2 regions of the Microbacterium sp. FW305-3-2-15-F-LB2 genome follow, and region 2 is predicted to be linked to the other one. Evidence: predicted binding sites of a transcription regulator. Region 2 holds the regulator's gene; the other holds the start of a gene.

Region 1 (10,590 bases), 760 kb from region 2:
ATCGTTACGCGATGGTCGACACGGTCGCCGCCGGTGGGCCCACGGCCGTCGTTCACCTCGAGCGCGGCGGAGTGGTCGAGTCGTTCCCCTTGCCCGGCGGCCGACGCCGCGTGGTGGCTTGGACGGGGCGCGACGAGGTGACGGATGCGGCGGGCTTCCTCCGCGACGCGGTCGCCGCTCGCACCGGTGTCGACATCGACACGGCGGGCGCCTCGACGTTCCGCGTGCGGAGGGCGGTCGCGCCGGCGCTGCGGCGGCAGCGGGTGTTCGTCGTCGGCGACGCGGCGCACGAGGTGAGCCCCATCGGCGGTCAAGGCATGAACCTCGGCCTGCTCGACGCCCTGACGCTCAGCCCGCTGCTCACATCGTGGATCCACTCGGGGCGCGATGACGGTCTCGCCCGCTGGGAGCGCGACCGGCTCGCCTCGGCACGGCACGCGGCACGGCTGGCGGCGCTGAACACGGTGCTCGGTCGGGCGGTCGGCCCGACCGCCCACGCGGCACGATCGCTTGCGCTGCGCACCGTCCTGCGCGGCCCAGGCGCCGAGGCGTTCGCCCGGGCGTACGCCATGCGCTACGACCGCGCCGCGCGGGACTGACGGGCATCACGCCCGCGAGACCGGCGCTGCGACGCCCGCGCGATCCGTGCGCGGCGTGCTCGATCGCCCCGCTCAGGCCAGCACGAGCTGCGCCGCCAGCAGCAGAGCCGCCAGCATCGTCACCCGGAACACGGCGCGCCCGGGCGGACGCCGCAGCGCAAGCACGACGGTGGCCGCGGCGGCCGTCACGACCGCCGCGAAGAACGCCCCGGCCAGCGGGGTGGGTGCTGCGGTCGGACCGACGAGCACGGCGAGTCCCCCGATGACGATCCCGGCGGCCGCGACCAGCACCGACGCGCGTGCACCGAGACGGTGCGGGAGCCCGCGCACCCCCGTCCGACGATCGTCGTCGAGGTCGCGAACGACGTTGGTCAGATGCACCGCCGCGCCGAGTGCCGCGCCCGCGAGCGACGCCCAGGGGGCGGCGAGGCCGGGCGAGGGGAGCGAGAGCGTCGCGAACGAGGGAAACAGGCCGAAGCTGAGCAAGAACGGCACGATCGAGAACGGCGTCGACTTGAGCCCGGCGTTGTAGGCCCACGCGGAGGCCAGGGCGACGGCGTGCGCGGCCAGCAGACCTGTGCCCAGCGGCGCCGAGAGGACGACGGCGACGAGGGCGGATGCCACCGCCACCGCGAGCGCGAACTCCGGCGTGATCGCTCCCCCGGCGATGGGCTTGTCGGTACGACCGACCGCGGCGTCGCGCGCGCCGTCGATCGCGTCGTTCGACAGCCCGACCGAGACCTGACCGGCGAAGACGGCCGCGACCAACACGGCCAGACGGAGCGGCTCGACGCCCGCCGCGACGCCCAGGGCGAGCGAGAGCACCGTGACCACCAGCGTGGGCCCGGGATGGGTGGCGCCCCACAGGGCTCGCACGAGCTGGGGCCGGGCGGAAGGGCGGGGCACGGCATCCATCACCCGACGACGCTACCGCGAGGCGGACGGTGCGGGTCGCCACCCGCGTGCACGAGGCTGCGGATGCCGACACGTCCCCTTCGCGCGGAGACGTCCGACCGCACACGGGGTTGCGGGGGCGCTGACGTGCTGTTTATCGCGTCGCTGCCCGTGGCACGCCCTCGATGGAATCCCCACCGTCAACCCCCGCGGACCTCGCCGCGCCGCCGCCTAACCTCGCGACACACGTCACGGGCCACCGCGGCGCGCACGAAGGGGGCAGCATGGGTCAGGTCGTCGTCGTCACCGGGGGCTCCCGAGGGATCGGGCGCGCGGTCGCGCTGCGCTTCGCACGACGCGATACGCGGCTCGTGCTCGTCGCGCGTGACGAGGTCGCCCTCGCCTCCGCCGCCGAGGAGTGCCGTCGCCGCGGTGCCGAGGTGCTCACCCTTGCCATCGACCTCGCGACCCCCGAGGGCCCGACCCGGGCGACGGACGCCGCGATCGTCCGCTTCGGTCGCATCGATGTGTGGGTAGCTGCGGCATCCGTCTTCTCGTACGGGTCTGTCGAAGAGACCCCGGATGCCGTGCGCGACAGGGTCATCGAGACGAACCTCGTCGGCCACATGCGGGCGGCTCGCGCCGTGCTCCCCCACTTCCGGGCGCGCGGCGGGGGCACCATCGTCTTCGTCGGCTCGCTGTACTCCCAGGTCGCCGGCCCCTACGTCTCGTCGTACGTCGCGGCGAAGCACGGCCTGCTGGGCTTCGCACGGTCGCTGCGCCAGGAGATGCTCCCGCACCGCGGCATCCGCGTGAGGGTCGTGCTGCCGGCGAGCATCGATACGCCGATCTACCAGCGCGCCGCGAATCACACCGGCCGCACACCGTTCCCCCTGCCCCCGGTGGTCTCGGCGGACCGCGTCGCCCGCGCGATCGTGCGCGTCACGCGTGGACGCCGGCTCGAGGTCGGCGTGGGCGCGGCGCAGTTCGTGGCCCGCCCGCTGCAGGTGCTCGCTCCGCGCGTGTACGACCGATTCATCCGCGCGCTGCAGCATGCCCTCGGCCTGCGCCGGAGACCCGCCGCCCCGACCGCCGGCGCAGTCCTGGCACCGCAGCACGACCCGGGCGCCGTGAGCGGCGGCTGGCCCCGGTTCCCCGTCCGCCGTCCGCGCTGAAGGACCCCGGATGCCAGGGCATCCGGGGTCCCGAGAGCTCACGCCGTCTCAAAGCCCTCGCGCTGGGTGTTCTCGTCGGCGACGCGCACGCCCCAGCGGTAGGCCAGCTTGCCGCCGAGCCAGCCCGAGACGCTGAGTCCCGACGCGGCGATCAGACTGAGCGCCAACGCCACGCCCGGGACGCGGCCGAGATCGAGCATGCGCACGAACAGGCCGATCGAGAACAGCACCATTGCGGTGACGTTCAGCGTCAGGTGCACCAGGGCCGTCCGACGTGCGGGAGTGCCCTTCGGGATGCGCGACATGTCCAGCAGGCCGAGCACCGACGCTCCCACCGCCCCGCCGAGCCCGATCGCGATGAGCCACCTCGACCCCGTCGCGAAGGAACGCGGGTCATCGGCGGCGAGGCCGAGCAGGTCGAACACGAGGCTCGACGACCACGCGCCGATCGGAATCGTCACAGCCACCGGGTGGAAGGGATGGCCGTACGGTCCCGCGACAATCGCGCGCGGCATCTTGGCGGCCCGCATCGCGGGAAAGCTCGCTCCGCGGCGCGGAGCCGAGGCCGTCGAGGGCCCCGGCATCGCGGCATCCACCCCGCTCATTCCTTGTGCAGCGCGTCCTGGGCGCGCCCCGCGAGCTTCTCGACCGTGTTGGGGAGCTCGGTCGTGCCGTAGAAGCGGACGTCAGGGTGCGTGGGCGGCGGCATCGGCACACCCGGCTCCGGTGAGGCGAGGTACGTGAACTCGCCCTTGCCGTCGGGGGTGGGGCCGGACGCCCAGCGGCCCTCGGCGGCAGCGGCACCGTCGGAGAAGTTGATGTACTGATACGACACGTCGCGGTCCTCCTTCTCGAGCGGGAAGTTGCTGGGCACGGGGAGGCTCTCGTAGCCCTCCTCCTGCAGTTCGGCCGCGGCCGCCGCCCACTGGTTCTGGTGCATCGTGTCGCGGGCCAGCAGGAACGCGAGAAGGTCCTTCACGCCGTGGTCGTCGGTCTGGTGGTAGAGCCGCGCGACCTGCACGCGTCCCTGCATCTCGGCGTTCGCGTTGGCCGTGAAGTCGGCGAGCAGATTGCCGCTGGCCGTGATGAAGCTGCCCTGCCACGGGTTTCCGTTGGAATCGACGGGTCGCGCTCCCGCGCCCGCGACGATGCCGTGCTGGATGTCGGTGCCACCGATGACCGCGGCCACGGTCGGGTCGTTCTGGACGGCTTCCTCGGTGATGCCGAGGGGCGACTTCTCGAGCAGCTGCGCGATCATGACCGCGAGCATCTCGACGTGGCCCATCTCTTCGGCGCCGATCCCGAAGACGAGGTCGCGGTACTTCCCGGGCATGTGCATGTTCCACGCCTGGAACCGGTACTGCATGGCGACGGAGATCTCGCCGTACTGTCCGCCGAGCACCTCCTGCAGCTTGCGGGCGTAGACGGCGTCGGGCTTGTCGGGTGTAGCGGCGTGCTGGAGTTCCTGCCGGTGGAAGTACATCGTGCTCCTTCGTCGTCGGAACACCGCCCGGGGGGGGGTGGCGGTGTTGACGACCACGAAACGGGGCGGCGAACGCGGCGACACGGGGGTTGCCATAGCGCTCCGACGGGAGCACAATCGCGCGCCCGCGGTCTTGGCACTCGCCACACGTGAGTGCTAATCTGACATCAAGTTGAGCGCAAGGGACTCAACTTGAACATCTCTCCGGATGCCGGATCCGGACCGATCGAAAAGGAGAACGACCATGGCCACCTACGACCCCTTCCGCGACCTCGACCGCCTCGCGTCGACGCTCCTCGACACCCGCCGCGGCGGACCGCGACGCATGCCGATGGACCTGTACCGCGACGGCGACCACTACGTCCTGTCCGCCGACCTACCCGGCGTCGACCCGGGATCGGTAGACATCGATGTCGACGGCCAACTGCTCACCATCCGGGCAGAGCGCACCCTCGCAACCGGCGACGACGTCAAGTGGATCACGCGCGAGCGCGAGACCGCCTCGTTCGTGCGTCAGCTGAACCTCGGTCAGGGGATCGACACCGAACACATCAGCGCCACCTACCGAAACGGCGTCCTGTCGGTCATGATCCCGGTGAGCGAGAAGGCCAAGCCTCGGCGCATCGCCGTTTCGACCGAAGACGGCAACGACGTCATCGCCGCTCACGAGAGCACACCACAGCCGATCGAGCAGTGAGTACACGGAGGGGGTGACCGCGGGGTCGCCCCCTCCTCCCGTGTCAAGGGTCTCGGCGATCACCGCTCCCGCCCGCAGAGTGCTCCGGTGTCCGCGACCCTCTCCCCCCACGATCCGCTGGCCGCCGTCGACGCCGACGACAGGCTCTCCCTCCCCTTCACGCCGCGCGGCCCGGTGAGCGCCGCCGTCCTCCGGCATCTCGCCGGGGGCGCGCCCACCAACCACACCGCCCTGGCCGACCGCGCCGTCGCCGCCTCGACCGACGTCGAGACCGACGATGACCTGCAGCTCGCCCTCTTCGCGCTGTACGCCTCGGCGTACGGTTCGGTCGCGGCGTTCGATCCCGAGCGGGAATGGGATCCGTCGCTCCTCGCCACGCGTGGCGTCATCGAGCGGGCTTTCGAGGCGGCACTTCGCGCTCGCGTGCCGCAGCCCGAACTCCCCGCGACGACGATGGATGCCGTTGCGCGGGCGCTCTTCGCCCTGACCGCCGCCGACACCGGCCCGAGTCTCTCGCGCTACCTCGCGAAGAAGGCCACTCTCGATCAGGCGCACGAGTTCCTCGTGCAGCGATCAATCTACACCCTACGGGAGGCCGACCCCCACTCGTGGGCGATCCCGCGCTTGACCGGGCGCCCCAAGGCCGCCCTGGTGGAGATCCAGTCCGACGAGTACGGCGGCGGGAATCCTGGACGCGTGCACGCCGAACTCTTCGCCCGCGCGGTCCGCAGCGCCGGACTCTCGGACACGTACGGCGCCTACGTCGACGACGTTCCGGCCGTGACACTCGCCTCGCACAACGCGATGTCGATGTTCGGCCTCAGTCGGCGTCTGCTCGGCGCGATCGTCGGCCACCTCGCGGCGTTCGAGATGACCTCCTCGGTCCCGAACCGCCTCTACGCCGAGGGCCTGCGCCGCCTCGGCTTCGACGACGACGTGTGCGGCTACTTCGACGAGCACGTCGAAGCCGACGCCGTCCACGAGCAGATCGCCGCCCGCGACCTCGCGGGAAGCCTCGCCGAAGATCGCCCCGACCTGCTCCCCGACATCCTTTTCGGCGCCGCGGTCTGCCTCAGCGTGGACGGTCGCGTCGGGGAGTACCTCCTCGACGCGTGGACGCGCGGCGAGTCGTCGCTGCGGCCAGAGGAGGTGCGATGACATCGGAGCCGCCGCGGATCACGGCCTATCCCGACGGTCCACTGCTCGTGCGGGGCGATGTGGACCTGCGCGACGTGGACGGCAACGCGATCGAGAAGCGTCGGCGAACGGTCGCTCTCTGCCGGTGCGGGATGTCGACCATCAAGCCGTTCTGCGACGGGACCCACAAGCCCGCGGGGTTCCGCACCGAGGACTGATGCGTCTCGCCGCAGAGTACGTGCTCCCGCTGCGGTGGGAGCACGACGACAGCCTGGACGACATGACCGCGTACCTCTGCACTTTGGCGGAATGGATCGACGTCACCGTCGTCGACGGATCGGACGCCCCCGTCTTCGCCGTCCACGCGACCGCATGGGCGGCCCACGTCCGACACGTCCGCCCCACCGTGGCGACGGGCGCGAACGGCAAGGTACGGGGCGTACTCACGGGAATTTCCCTCGCACGGCACGAGCGCGTGATCCTGGCCGACGACGACGTCCGCTACGACCGGAACGGACTGGATGCCATCGTCTCCGCGCTCCGCGACGCCGACCTCGTCGCGCCGACGAACGTCTTCCGTCCCCTCCCCTGGCACGCCCGGTGGGACACGGGCCGCTCACTCCTGAACCGCGCACTCCACCATGACTACCCCGGAACGTGCGGCGTCCGCCGCGCCGCGCTCGAGCGAACCGGCGGCTATGACGCCGACGCCCTCTTCGAGAACCTCGAGCTCGAACGGACCGTCCGCGCCGGGGGCGGCGCGATACGACAGCTCACCGACGTATACGTCATGCGCCGCCCACCCACGCTCCGCCATTTCCTCGGCCAGAGGGTGCGGCAGGCCTACGACAGCCGCGCCCAGCCCGGACGCCTGCTCCTCGAACTGGCCCTCGCGCCGACCCTCCTCGCGCTGCGCCGACGTCCCGGCATCCTCATGCTCATCGCGTTCGGGATCGCCGTCGTCGCGGAGCGGGGGCGACGCCGTGGCGGCGGGCGGCGCATCTACCCACGATCCGCGGCGGTCTGGGCACCGCTCTGGGTCGTCGAGCGTGCGGTCACGAGCTGGCTCGCGCTCGGCGCCCACGCCCGCGGAGGCGTGCGCTACGCCGGCACCCGGGTGCGGCACGCAGCGACCCCGCTCCGCGACCTCCGCCGCCGTCACTCCACGACGCGCGCCCCTTCTGCGGGCCGCGAAAGCTCGGCATCCAGGGCGTCCACGAGACCCGCGACAGTGTCGTCGATCGACGCCGGCTGACGGAACGCCCCGACCCGCTCGAGGTCGGCGAAGCCGTGCAGCGCCGACCGGACCTACCGCCCAGCACGTCCACGACGAGATCGCCCGCGTGGCTCGGTCGGCGAAACTGAGCCGTCAAAGATCCTCGGGCGCGAGGTCTCCCTGTCCGTCCTCGCCGAGTTCGACGACGCCGGGGTCCTCCCCCTGCGAGTCCGTGCCGGTGGACTCGGGGTGCACGTCCTCGAGCGGGATGTCGGCATCGTCGGCGGGGATCTCCGCGGGGTCCGCACCCGTCGCGGTCGCGGGCGCGAGATCCGCGGGGTCCACGCCCTCGTCGAGTGCGGTGGTGGCATCCCATTCCGCCTGCGCGGGGTCGAGCGCCGGGTCGGGCTCGATCGAGGTGTCACCGTCGCGAAGCGGCTGAACGCCCGTGACACCGTCGGGAGCGGCGGGGATGTTCGGGTCGGACGAGACGTCGCTCATGAGGGGGATCCTTTCCATCGTCCGTGCGGCGATCGCACGCGTCGCCGCGAAGGCGACTCCCTCATCCAACGACGGCGGATCCTTCCCCTCCCGCCCCTTGACAGCATCGGCCCACCGCGCGTACCCGCGACGTTTTCGCTCCGAGGCCGGACCCTCGCGCGCGGCGTCCCTCAGCGACGTGAGCCCCGCGGGTGGGGGCAAGATATCCCGGTGCCGCGGACCGACCCCCGCGGAGGAGGGGCGACATGGGCCGAGTCCTCACCGCGAGTGCGAGCGGTGCCGACGACGTCGAAGCCGTGTGGCAGCAGTTCATCCCTGCCGCACGTCTGGAACACGTCGACCCCGTGCGAGTGCGTTTCCACTGGTCGTCGATCGAGACGGGTTCGCTGTCGCTCGTGCAGTACTCGCTTCACGCGGACGTGCGCTCGTGGATCCGACTCGAGGACCAGATCATGGCGTCGCAACTGGCGGCCCTGGACGCACGAGTCGTGACCGCCGGCCGCGACCTCGACGCGCGCCAGCCCTGGCTCACCGGCGATGGTCCCATGCACGCCCACTGGAGGGGGACCGGGAGGATCCGAGCGTTCCTCTTCGATCGGACGTCCGCAGAGCAGGTCGCGCGCGCCGTCTCGGGCGACGACCGACTCGTGCTCCGCTCCATCGACCCGGTCGCGCGCGACCGCGCCCTCGCCGCGACCTGGGAGCGGACCTTCGGCTACGTGGCATCCGCCCTGGCCGCCGGGCACGAGCAGCCTCTGGTGGCCGCAGAGCTCGAACGCCACGCCCTCATCTCGACACTCACGGCCTTCTCGACCACGTATCTGGAAGCGCTCGACCGCGCCAGCCAGCGGGCGGCGGCACCGCGGACAGTACGCAGGGCGCTCGCCTTCATCGACGCGCACGCCCACGAACCGATCACGATCGAGGACATCGCGGCGGCCGCCGGCATCTCCACGCGTGGCCTGCAACACGCCTTCCGTCGCGCCCTCGACACCACCCCGTCGCATCATTTGAGGACGGTTCGTCTGGCCGCCGCGCACCGCGACCTCCAGCGCGGTGAGGCGCACGTGAGCGAGGTGGCGCAACGATGGGGCTTTTCCAGCCCCTCACGGTTCGCGCGGTTCTACCGCGACATGTACGGGCGCAATCCGGGGCAAACGGTCCGGATGTTCTGACATCCGTCGCATCGGGTACCGCGTTGGCGCGAAGAGTCTGCTCTCGCCCGCCGCGGAGTGAGGGCGGGAGACAGTGACCGCGTTCCATTGCGAGGAGGACCTTTCGTGGGGAAGTTCATTTACGAGGGGGCCGCCCGGGCCGATTTCGAGGACCGACTCCTCGCACACCTTCAGATCGTCATCGGCAACAAGCTGCGTCGTGGCGAGCCGTTCTACTTCCAGTGGAAGGACGAGGTGAGCACGGGCGGCGGACGCACATCGGTGTGGATGCACCCCCGCGCGAACATCGTGTTCAAGTTCCACGGCGGTCGCCCCCCTGCCCTGAACCGGACCTGGCTCGAGACGCTCATGACGATGGCGAACTCGCCCACGGGGCTGTACGTGGTGCCCGAGCCACCCGAAGACCAGGCGACGGCTGACCCGGTGGGCTGACTCCCTGTCAACCCGGTCGCGCTTCCCGGTGCGCCCGCGTTTGCTGGTGACGACGGAAGGATGCCGCATGTCCATCTCCCCCACCGCGCAACCGCGGATCGTGGTGATCGGGGGCGGGAACGCCGGACTCTCGATCGCCGGCCGCCTGCAGCGAGCGCGACTCGGCGCGATCACGGTGATCGAGCCGCGCGAGCGGCACGTGTACGCCCCGCTGCAGTCGCACATCGCCGGGGGGACCGCGCGCGCCTCCCAGGCCGTGCGCCCCCAGGCCGACGTCATCCCGCCGGGTGTGAGGTGGCTGCGCGACGAGGTCTTCACCGTCGATCCCGTCGCACGCCGCGTGCACCTCGTCTCGGGCGGCCACCTCGAATACGACCAGCTCGTGGTCGCCGCGGGCCTGCGCCTGGCGTGGGAGGCGATCCCCGGCCTGACCGAGGCCATGGCGGCCCCCGAAGGCGTGTCCAACTACGACCTCGCCCTTGCCGCGAAAGCCTCGACGACGCTCCGCGATCTTCGTCGCGGAACGGTCGTCTTCACTCAGCCGCCCGAACCTGCGTCGTGCGGTGCCGCCGCCCAGAAGCCGCTCTACCTCGCGTGCGACTGGTGGCATTCTCTCGGGGTCCTCGACGACATCCGCGTGATCCTCGTGCTTCCCGACCCGGTGCCCTTCGGCGTGCCCGACATCGATCGCGAACTCCACCGGGTCCTCGACCGGTACGGCGTCGAGGTGCGGTACTCCCGTGAGGTGCGGCGAGTGGATGCCACGACCCGCACGCTCACGATCGGACACGGCGACACCGAGGAGACGATCGACTACGACGTGCTGCACGCCGTCCCACCCCAGCGCGCACCGGAGTGGATCGCGGGCAGCGGACTCGCTGACGCCGACGACCCCGACGGCTTCGTCGACGTCGACACCGAGACCCTGCAGCACCGACGGTTCGCCGACGTCTGGTCGCTCGGGGACTCGGCCAGCGTCGCGACACGACGCTCGGGCGGGGCGATCCGACCGCAGGCCAAGGTGCTCACGAAGAACCTGCGCGCGGTCCTCCGCGGCGGCACCCCCACCGCGCGGTACGACGGCTACAGCGTCGTCCCGTTCACCGTTTCCCGCGGCACGGTGGTGTTCGCGGAGTTCGACCGGTGGGGTCGTCCGCAGCCGACGATCCCGTTCTGGCGATCCCTGTCGCGCGAGCGCCGATCGACCTGGATCGCCGATCGTCGGGTCCTCCCCTGGGTGTACTGGCACCTGATCCTGCGCGGGCTCGCCTGACGCCTATA
Region 2 (10,590 bases):
AACCCGCAGGCCCTCGTGCTCGCCCCGACCCGCGAGCTCGCGCTGCAGGTGTGCGAGGCGTTCGAGAAGTACGCGGCGCACATCAAGGGCGTCTCGGTGCTCCCCGTCTACGGCGGTCAGGGCTACGGGCAGCAGCTGTCGGCCCTCCGCCGTGGCGTCGACATCGTCGTGGGCACCCCCGGTCGCATCATGGACCACCTCGACAAGGGCACGCTCGACCTCAGCGAGCTGAAGTACCTCGTGCTCGACGAGGCCGACGAGATGCTGAAGATGGGCTTCGCGGAGGACGTCGAGACGATCCTCGCCGACACCCCGGCCGACAAGCAGGTCGCGCTCTTCTCTGCCACGATGCCGGCGCAGATCCGTCGCATCTCGGCCCAGTACCTCCATGACCCGGAAGAGATCACGGTCAAGACCAAGACCACGACCTCGGCGAACATCACGCAGCGGTACCTCATCGTGTCGTACCAGCAGAAGATCGACGCCCTCACCCGCATCCTCGAGGTCGAGAACTTCGAGGGCATGATCGTCTTCACGCGCACCAAGAACGAGACCGAGACGGTCGCCGAGAAGCTGCGCGCCCGCGGGTACACCGCCGCCGCGATCAATGGCGACGTCGCCCAGGTGCAGCGCGAGCGCACCGTCAACCAGCTCAAGTCGGGCAAGCTCGACATCCTCGTCGCGACCGACGTCGCCGCCCGCGGCCTCGACGTCGACCGCATCAGCCACGTCGTGAACTACGACCTGCCGATCGACACCGAGTCGTACGTGCACCGCATCGGCCGTACCGGCCGCGCGGGCCGATCCGGGGATGCCATCAGCTTCGTGACCCCGCGCGAGCGGCGCATGCTCACCGCGATCGAGAAGGCCACGCGGCAGCCGCTCACCGAGATGTCGCTGCCGAGCGTCGACGACGTCAACGCCACGCGCCTCACCCGCTTCGACGACGCGATCACTGCCGCTCTCGAGGACACCGCCGCGATCGCGACGTTCCGCGACGTCGTGGCGCACTACGTCGAGCATCACGACGTGCCCGAGGCCGACGTGGCCGCGGCGCTCGCCGTGGTGGCCCAGGGCGACACCCCGCTGCTCCTCCAGGAGGAGACGTTCTCGCAGCCGCGCTTCGACCGCGACCGGGAGCGTCCCTCCCGTGACGGTGGGGGCGCGTCCCGCGACGGTGACCGCGACGGCGGGCCGCGGCGGGAACGCGACGGACGCTTTGCGACGTACCGCATCGCGGTGGGTCGTCGGCAGCGTGTGGAGCCGCGTCAGATCGTCGGCGCCCTGGCGAACGAGGGCGGTCTGCGCCGCAACGACTTCGGCGCGATCCAGATCCGCCAGGACTTCTCGCTCGTCGAGCTTCCGGCCGACCTGTCGCGTGACACGCTGAACCGCCTCACCGACACCCGCATCTCGGGCGTCCTCATCGACCTGCGCCTCGACCAGGGCGGCCGTTCCGCGAAGCGCAGCGACCGGCCGCAGCGGCGCGATCGCGATCGCGACTGAGCCCACGGCATCCCTCCGACGCCCTCGCGACCTCTCCTGTCGCGGGGGCGTCGGCGTGTGCGCAGACCGCGCCGCGCCCGCGAGGCGCGCCCTCGCCCCCCGGACCGCGTCCCCCCCCCCCGCCCGCGTCCCCCACCCCGACCGCGTCCCACTTATTGCGGTTTGGAGCGCTCCCATACGACAACAGGTGGGACATGTTCCGTCATAAGTGGGACGAGGGGCCTCGACCGACCGACCGACCGACCGACCGACCGGCCGAGCGCGCGGCGCCGCGGGCGGGCACCCGGTCGACTGCAGAAGTTGAGCCGATTCATATCAAGTCTCCTTGACGCCCGAAACGCCCTGCGCTAGCCTTGAGTCATCGCGGCTCAACCCGCGCAGCAGACTTTGCACCAAGCCCGAGTCGTGGCATCCGCCCGGCTCATGATCAAGGAGACACATATGCCACGTGCAGTGGGAATCGACCTCGGGACGACCAACTCCGTCGTGAGCGTGCTCGAGGGTGGCGAGCCGAAGGTCATCGCCAACGCTGAGGGCTTCCGCACGACCCCCTCGGTCGTCGCGTTCACGAAGGACGGCGAGGTGCTCGTCGGCGAGACCGCCAAGCGCCAGGCCGTCACGAACGTCGACCGCACCGTTTCGTCCGTCAAGCGTCACATGGGCACGACCTGGACGTTCGACGTCGACGGCAAGAAGTGGACGCCGCAGGAGATCTCCGCGCGCATCCTCCAGAAGCTCAAGCGCGACGCCGAGGAGTACCTGGGCGACAGCGTGACGGATGCCGTCATCACGGTGCCCGCGTACTTCAACGACGCCGAGCGTCAGGCGACGAAGGAAGCCGGCGAGATCGCGGGCCTGAACGTCCTGCGCATCATCAACGAGCCCACCGCGGCCGCTCTGGCCTACGGTCTCGACAAGGGCAAGGAGGACGAGCTCATCCTCGTCTTCGACCTCGGTGGCGGAACCTTCGACGTCTCCCTCCTCGAGGTGGGCAAGGACGACGACTTCTCGACCATCCAGGTGCGCTCGACCGCCGGTGACAACCGCCTCGGTGGAGACGACTGGGACCAGCGCGTCGTCGACTACCTGATCAAGCAGTTCAAGGACACCACGGGCGTCGACGTCTCGGGCGACAAGATCGCCCTGCAGCGCCTCAAGGAGGCCGCGGAGCAGGCCAAGAAGGAGCTGTCGAGCTCGACCTCGACCTCGATCAACCTGCCCTACCTCTCGCTCACCGACTCGGGCCCCGTGTCGCTGTCCGAGACGCTGACGCGCGCCAAGTTCGAGGACCTCACCAAGGACCTCCTCGACCGCACCCGCAAGCCCTTCTCAGACGTCATCCGCGAAGCCGGCGTCAAGGTCGACGACATCGCGCACGTCGTGCTCGTCGGTGGCTCGACCCGCATGCCCGCGGTCGCCGAGCTGGTGAAGAAGGAGACCGGTCGCGACGCGAACAAGGGCGTCAACCCCGACGAGGTCGTGGCCGTGGGCGCAGCCCTGCAGGCCGGTGTCCTCAAGGGCGAGCGCAAGGACGTCCTTCTCATCGACGTCACCCCCCTGAGCCTCGGCATCGAGACCAAGGGCGGCATCATGACCAAGCTCATCGAGCGCAACACCGCCATCCCGACCAAGCGCAGCGAGACCTTCACCACCGCCGACGACAACCAGCCGTCGGTCGCGATCCAGGTCTTCCAGGGCGAGCGCGAGTTCACCCGCGATAACAAGCCGCTGGGAACCTTCGAGCTCACCGGTATCGCCCCGGCTCCCCGTGGCATCCCGCAGGTCGAGGTCACCTTCGACATCGACGCCAACGGCATCGTGCACGTGTCCGCGAAGGACAAGGGCACCGGCAAGGAGCAGTCGATGACCATCACCGGCGGCTCGTCGCTGCCCAAGGAGGACATCGAGCGCATGGTCCGCGAGGCCGAGGAGAACGCGGCGGAAGACAAGAAGCGCCGCGAGTCCGCCGAGACCCGCAACCAGGCCGAGACCCTGTCGTACTCGATCGAGAAGTTGATCAAGGAGAACGAGGACAAGCTGCCCGAAGAGGTCAAGAACGACGTCCAGGCCGACGTCGACGCCCTCAAGACGGCTCTCGCCGGTGACGACGACGACGCGGTCAAGACCGCGTTCGACAAGCTCAACGCCAGCCAGGGCAAGCTCGGCGAGGCCATCTACGCCTCGTCGCAAGCTCAGGGCGAACCGGCCGACCCCAACGTCGGTCAGCCCGGCAACGGCGAGACGCCGAACCCCGAGGAAGACGTCATCGACGCCGAAGTCGTCGACGACGACACCGACGACAAGAAGTAAGCGACAGATCCCATGGCACACAAGGACGACGAACAGCCCCAGGGCTCGGGCGCCGGTCCTGACGAGACGACGGGGCCGGAGGAGAACACCTCCGGCCCCGCGCCGTCGGGCGAGCAGACCCCGGATGCCGAAGGCCTGACGATCGAAGACATCCTCGGCGCCGAGCAGACGCCCGAGGCCGCCGCAGAGGGGGCTTCCTCCGACAAGGAGGCCTCGCTGCTGATCGACCTCAAGCGCCTGCAGGCCGAGTACGCCAACTACCGGCGGCGCACCGAAGAGCAGCGCGAGCGCGAGATCGAGCGCGCCAAGGGCGAGGCCGTGAAGGGCCTGCTGCCCGTCATGGACGACCTCGACCGTGCCGAGAAGCACGGCGACCTCGTCGAGGGCACCCCCTTCTCCGCGATCGGCGACAAGGTGCGGGCCGTGGCCGAGCGCCTCGGCGTCGTCTCGTACGGCACCGCCGGCGAGCCCTTCGACCCGCAGCACCACGAGGCGATCTTCCAGGCGCCCACTCCGGGTGTGACCCAGGCCACGGTGCTCGAGGTCGTCGAGGTCGGTTACCGCCTCGGCTCCGTCGAGCTGCGACCGGCCAAGGTCGTCGTCGCCGTGCCGGTCGAGTAGGAGGACGCATGGCGAGTCAGGACTGGTTCGACAAGGACTTCTACAAGGTCCTCGGTGTCGACAAGGACGTGAGCGCTGCCGATCTGAAGAAGACGTACCGCAAGCTCGCGCGCCAGTACCACCCCGACTCGAACCCGGGTGACGCGAAGGCCGAGGCCAAGTTCAAGGAGATCAGCGAGGCCTACTCGGTGCTCAACGACCCCGAGCAGCGCGAGGAGTACGACCAGATCCGGGCCATGGGCTCGGGGGCGCGCTTCTCGGCACCCGGGACCGCGAGCGGTGGCGGCTTCGACGACGTGTTCAGCCGCTTCGGGCAGCAGCGCGGGGGAGCGACGGGCGGATTCGAGGACTTCTTCTCGATGTTCGACCAGCAGGGCGGCGGCTTCGGCTCCGGCCGGTTCGGTCAGCCGTCCGGCGGGTACCGCGGATTCGGCGGTCCGCAGCGCGGCGCCGACGTCACGGCGCGAACGACGCTCGACTTCATCACCGCCGCAAAGGGCGAGACGATCACCCTGCAGGGCGAGGACGGCGTGCCGTTCAAGGTCAAGATCCCCGCGGGCGTCTCCGACGGCCAGAAGATCCGGCTGCGCGGTCGCGGTCGTCCCTCCCCGGACGGCGGCGAGAGCGGTGACATCGTGGTGACGGTCGCTGTGCGGCCCCACCCGGTGTTCTCCCGCGACGGGCTCAACCTGCGGCTGACGGTCCCCGTCACCTTCACCGAGGCGGCGCTCGGAGCGACGATCGAGGTGCCGACCCTCGGGGGCGAGCCCGTGCGGCTACGCGTGGCGCCGGGCACTCCGTCGGGCCGCGTGCTGCGCGTCAAGGAGCGTGGCATCCATTCGTCCAAGGGGACGGGCGACCTGCTCGCGGAGGTCCAGGTGGCCGTTCCCGACCACCTCGACGACGCCGCCCGCGAGGCCCTCGAGCGCTTCCACGCGCTCGAACCGAAAGAGAATCCCCGCGCCGACCTGATGGCCAAGGCGCGGCAGTAACGCTGGACTCCTGGCATCCGCCACAATCGGATGCCAGGAGCCGGCGATCGATGCGAGAGGAGAGGCCGTGTCCCAGAAGGAAATCGACGAGGACGCGCCGATCTTCGCGATCGCCGTGGCAGCCGAGCTGTCGAACATGCACCCGCAGACCCTGCGGCAGTACGACCGGCTCGGTCTGGTCGTGCCCGCTCGCACGCAGGGCGGATCCCGGCGTTATTCGAGCCGTCACGTGCAGCAGCTGCGCGAGGTCGCTCGCCTGTCGGGCGAGGGCATGAGCCTGCCCGCGATCGCGCGGTTGCTCGCGCTCGAGGAGCAGGTGCACGACCTCGCTCGCCGCGTCAACGATCTCGAACGCCAGCTCCTCGCCGAGCGTCAATCGCGTCCGGGCGCGCGCGTGTTCGCCGCCGGGGCGACCGGCTCGGTCGTGACGCTGCCGCACGGGGCGCGCGTGCGGCGTGCGACGGACATCGTGCTGTGGCGTCCTCGCGGCGTCTTCGATCACGACGAGGACTGACGCAGCACGAACCGATCATCGGGTGAAGAGCGTCCGAGGTAGTCTGTCAACGGTCGACAGTTGGGAGCAGACGTGTCGGAGCTTCGACCCCTCGCCATGGGCGACCAGATCGCGCATCGCCTGCGCGTCGAGATCATCCGCGGCGTCATCCCGCCGGGCACGCACCTGGCGGAAGACAGCCTGGCCGCGCGCTTCGACGTGAGCCGCGGACCGGTGCGAGACGCCCTCCGTCAACTGGAGGTCGAGGGTCTCGCCGAAGACAGGCGCAAGCGCCTGTACGCGCGGGCCATGGACCTGCGCGACGTGGAGGAGCTCTACGTCGTGAGGGAGGCGCTGGAATCGCTCGCCATCCGCTTGGCCATCCAGAACGCGAGCGCAAGCGACTGGGATCGCGTGCAGCGCATCGTCGATGGCATGTCGGCCGCCGCGAGCAGCGACGACGGCGAGCGTTTCGCGGAGCTCGACATGGAGTTCCACACCAGCTTCTACACCAACTCGCAGAACCGCCGTCTGGTGGACGCGTGGCGTCCGTACCAGCGCATCTTCGCGATCTTGTTCGAACTGAGCGACACCTCCGACATCGCCTCCGCGACCGAGGACCACCAGGGGTTCCTCGACGTCATCCGGACGGGAGACGTGGATGCCGCCGTCCACCGCCTGCGCCTCCATCTGACGCTCGCGAAGGGGCACGTCCGCGACGTGCTGCGAGGTCTCGCGGCAGGCTCCACCGCCTGACGCGCGCGCCCACCCGGTGCGGACGCGGCGGAGGCCACCCCGCTCGTCCGACGATTCCGCGCGCCGTTCGACGGTGACGCGCCCAGCCGTCGCGCGCGCATGCGGGCCCTCGCGCGACGGACGCAAAGGGGCGGCACCGCGTATTGACACCCACCGATCCCGCCCATATGGTAACTGTTAACAGTAGACAGATCGTTCGATGGTGATCGGTTCTTCGGATCCCCTCGCCGTCCAGAAGGGCTCCGCAAGATGACCTCCGCCTCCTCCGCCGTCGGTGACGGCCGCACCGTGATCGTCGGACCCGTGCGTTACGCCGAGCTGTGCGGTTCCGGTCGGCAGCTGCTGCTCGACCACGGGTTCACCCTCGTCGAGAACGAGGCGACGGTGCCGTGGACGCAGCCCGAGCTGCACGCCCTTCTCGCCGGCGCCGACGCCGCGGTCGCGGGCGTGGAGGTCTACGACAGCGCCGCCCTCGCCCACGCCGACCGGTTGCAGATCATCTCGCGCCTCGGTGTCGGCCTCGACAACATCGACCTCGACGAGACGCGAATCCGTGGCATCCACGTCGTCAACGTCCCCGGCGGCAACGCCGCCGCGGTGGCCGAACTGGCGATCGGTTTCATGATCGCCGTGCTGCGCCGTCTGCCCGAGATGGATGCTGCGACGAAGGCCGGCCGCTGGGACCGCTTCGTCGGACGCGAACTGGCAGGCAAGTCCATCGGCCTCATCGGATTCGGCGCGATCGCTCAGCTCGTCGCCCGCCGTCTGCACGGCTTCGACGTCGCGGTCACCGCGTACGACCCGTTCGCCGACGAGGCCGCCGCCGCGCGACTCGGTGTCCGCCTCGCGGACAGCGCGGCTGCGGCGGTCGCTGACGTCGACATCGTCAGCGTGCACGCGCCCCACACCGCCGCGACCCACCACATCGTCGATGACACCCTCATCGACGCGATGCGCGAGGGCACGATCCTGATCAACACCGCGCGCGGTGGGCTCGTCGACCAGGCCGCGCTCGTGCGGGGTCTGGCATCCGGTCGCGTCGCCGGCGCGGGCCTCGACGTCTTCGAGGTCGAGCCCGCCTCGGCCGAGAACCCCCTCTTCGCTCACCCGAACGTTGTCGTCGCGCCGCACGCGGCGGCGGACAGCCGCGAAGCGTACGAGCGCATCGGCCTGGCCACGGCCCGGGCGATCGTCGACGTCTTCGCCGGGCGCCTTCCCGAGGCGCTCGTCGCATAACTCCTGCTGCAATCACACACCCCGAGAGGAACACCGATGTTCACTACACCGCACACCCGACGCGTCGTCGCGGGACTGGCCGCCGCAGGCGCCGTCGTACTCGCGCTGACCGGATGCGCCGGCGGAGCAGGCGGCGATGACGCCCCCGTCTCCGAGATCACCGTCGTGGCCGCCAACAGCCCCTGGGTCGAGGGGGTGAAGACGCTCGCGACGAAGTACAAGGACGAGACGGGGATCACCGTCAACATCGAGGCCTACGGCAACGAGCAGCTCAACGACAACTACAAGGTCAAGCTCAACGCGTCGTCCTCCGACTTCGACGTCATGGCGTTCCAGGTGCAGGACGTGATGCGGGAGTTCTCGCGCAACGGCTGGCTCGCCGATATGACCGACTACGTCTCCTCGGATGCCGCGTGGAACTGGGAAGACTTCCAGCCGGCGGCCCGCGACGCGGTGCAGCTCGACGGCACCGTCTACGGAGTCCCCGTCATGACCGAGCGCCAGATCGTCTACTACCGCACCGACCTCCTGGAGGCGGCCGGCATCCCGGTTCCGGAGACACTCGACGAGCTCGAGTCGGCCGTCGCCGCTCTCAACAAGCCCGACGCCGGCGTGTACGGCATCGCGATGCGCGGCTCGCGCGTGCCGCTGGTGACGCAACTGTCGTCGTTCTTGTACAGCTATGGCGCCGACTTCCAGGACGCGGACGGTAACGCCAGCATCGACACGCCCGAGGCGGTCGAGGCCATCCAGCTCTACGGCGACCTGCTCAGCAAGTACGGCCCTCCCGGAGCAACCAACATGGGCTGGGTCGAGGCATCCGCGCTGTTCGCCCAGGGCAAGGCGGCGTTCTACATCGACGCCGACAGCCAGGCCTATACCTTCCTCGACTCGAGCAAGAGCAGCGTCGTCGACACCGTCGGCTTCGCTCAGTTCCCGGCGGGTCCCGCGGGCTCCCACTTCTACAACATCGTTCCCCAGACGGTCGGTATCAACGAGTTCTCCACCAAGAAGGATGCCGCGTGGGACTTCATCAAGTGGGTGACCAACGAGGAGAACACCACGTGGCTGCTCGCCAATGAGACCGTTCCGGGCGCGCGACAGTCGGCGTGGGCCGACGATGCCGCCGTGGCGTCCTTCCCTGCCGGACTCGTCGACATCGTCCGCAACGTCGCCGACCACGGCGTCGGCCATGACCGTCCGCGCCTCGAGCAGGTCGCGGCGGCGCGCGAGATCGTCGGCGGCCCCGTGATCACCGCGATCGAAGGAGGGGACGTCGCCGGGGCAGCGGCATCCGCCAACTCCCAGTTCCAGGACCTCCTCGACTCCGAGAAGTGACCTGACGGGGCCCCGGCGACGCCGCCGGGGCCCCGTCCCCGACCGAAAGAGGAACGATGGCGACCCTCACCGCCTCACGCCGTCGCGTCACCCCCGCGACCCGAGCCGTCGACTGGATCGACGCGCATCTGAAATGGATACTCATCGCCCCGTCGGTGGTGTTCATCGCCCTGCTGATCGCCTTCCCGATCGGCTACACCGTGTTCCTCTCGATGACCGACTCCGCGGGAGCCGTCTCACGACCGTTCCGGTTCGTCGGGTTCGAGAACTACATCGGCTGGCTGACCGACACCGAGCGGTTCTGGCCGGCCGTCGGGCGCACCGCCTACTTCACCGGCATGGCCCTCGCCCTCGAGATCGTCCTCGGTCTGGCCATCGCGCTCCTGCTACGCAAGACGTTCCGCGGTCAGAGCCTGGTGCGCGTCTTCATCCTCCTGCCCCTGGTGGCCACGCCCGTCGCGGTCGGCATGATGTGGTTGCTCATCTTCGAGCCCTCCATCGGCTTCGCCAACGTCGTGATGCGCTTCCTCGGACTGCCGCCGCAGGGATGGCTCTCCGACCCGTCGATGGCGCTGAACACCCTGATCTTCATCGATGTCTGGCAATGGACTCCGATGGTCATCCTGATCCTGCTCGCGGGGCTGTCCACTCTGCCCGAGGAGCCGGACGAGGCGGCCCGCGTGGACGGCGCGAACGCCTGGCAGCGCTTCCGCCACATCACCCTGCCGCTCCTGGCTCCGGTGATCGCCGCTGCCGCAATCCTGCGGTCCATCGACGCGATGAAGACCTTCGACATCATCTACGCCACCAAGGGCATCGGCGGCGGGTCCAGCCACGAGGCCGAGACCTTGAACATCCTGGCCTACGGGCAGGCGTTCCAGTTCTCCCAGTACGGCAAGGCATCGGCCCTGCTGATGCTCTTCTTCGTCCTGATCATCGTCGTCCTGCTCGCCCTCGCGATCCTGCGAAATCGAGGAGCCCGCTCATGAGCGCCACCCTGACTCCCTCCGCCACCACCCGTCGTTCGGCATCCGCATCGCCCTCGACCGCGGGGTCCCCCATCCCGAAGCGCCGCCGCCCTCGGCCGGCCGCCGTGGTCGGCGGTGTCGCCCGCGTCGTCGCGATCGCCGTGGTCGTCCTGTCGTTCCTGGTCCCGCTGATCTGGATGTTCCTGGCGAGCCTGAAGCGCAACCTCGACGTCGTCGACCCATCCAAGACGTTCTCCTTCGAACCCACCCTTGGCAACTACGGGACCGTGTTCGGCGCGCAGAACTTCCTGCCCATCATCGGCAACAGCATCTTCGTCGGCGCGGGGGCGACGCTGCTGGCCCTGGCCAT

What was found. The regulator HspR, encoded in region 2, represses chaperone genes until heat shock. The targets are predictions, from matches to a motif close to AAGTTGAGTCNNNNNGACTCAACTT.
Region 1: AC3WLZ_RS12350 (Hsp20/alpha crystallin family protein) is a predicted target of HspR. The motif match lies at 4,321-4,345, and genes of this name have one in related genera.

The regions. Positions count from the first base shown of each region.
Region 1 is NZ_JBYSZO010000001.1:2,543,609-2,554,198, forward strand. It holds gene AC3WLZ_RS12325 (FAD-dependent oxidoreductase) at 1-599, shown strand, start outside; gene AC3WLZ_RS12330 (UbiA family prenyltransferase) at 672-1,514, opposite strand; gene AC3WLZ_RS12335 (SDR family NAD(P)-dependent oxidoreductase) at 1,778-2,668, shown strand; gene AC3WLZ_RS12340 (DUF2231 domain-containing protein) at 2,707-3,252, opposite strand; gene AC3WLZ_RS12345 (manganese catalase) at 3,270-4,151, opposite strand; gene AC3WLZ_RS12350 (Hsp20/alpha crystallin family protein) at 4,396-4,848, shown strand; gene AC3WLZ_RS12355 (iron-containing redox enzyme family protein) at 4,966-6,006, shown strand; gene AC3WLZ_RS12360 (CDGSH iron-sulfur domain-containing protein) at 6,003-6,203, shown strand; gene AC3WLZ_RS12365 (glycosyltransferase family 2 protein) at 6,203-7,240, shown strand; gene AC3WLZ_RS12370 (sugar ABC transporter ATPase) at 7,355-7,702, opposite strand; gene AC3WLZ_RS12375 (helix-turn-helix transcriptional regulator) at 7,948-8,877, shown strand; gene AC3WLZ_RS12380 (DUF7882 family protein) at 8,983-9,309, shown strand; gene AC3WLZ_RS12385 (NAD(P)/FAD-dependent oxidoreductase) at 9,377-10,582, shown strand.
Region 2 is NZ_JBYSZO010000001.1:3,307,819-3,318,408, reverse strand. It holds gene AC3WLZ_RS15965 (DEAD/DEAH box helicase) at 1-1,506, shown strand, start outside; gene dnaK (molecular chaperone DnaK) at 1,948-3,816, shown strand; gene grpE (nucleotide exchange factor GrpE) at 3,829-4,437, shown strand; gene AC3WLZ_RS15950 (DnaJ C-terminal domain-containing protein) at 4,446-5,429, shown strand; gene AC3WLZ_RS15945 (heat shock protein transcriptional repressor HspR) at 5,497-5,943, shown strand; gene AC3WLZ_RS15940 (GntR family transcriptional regulator) at 6,016-6,678, shown strand; gene AC3WLZ_RS15935 (NAD(P)-dependent oxidoreductase) at 6,928-7,914, shown strand; gene AC3WLZ_RS15930 (ABC transporter substrate-binding protein) at 7,951-9,252, shown strand; gene AC3WLZ_RS15925 (carbohydrate ABC transporter permease) at 9,309-10,241, shown strand; gene AC3WLZ_RS15920 (carbohydrate ABC transporter permease) at 10,238-10,590, shown strand, end outside.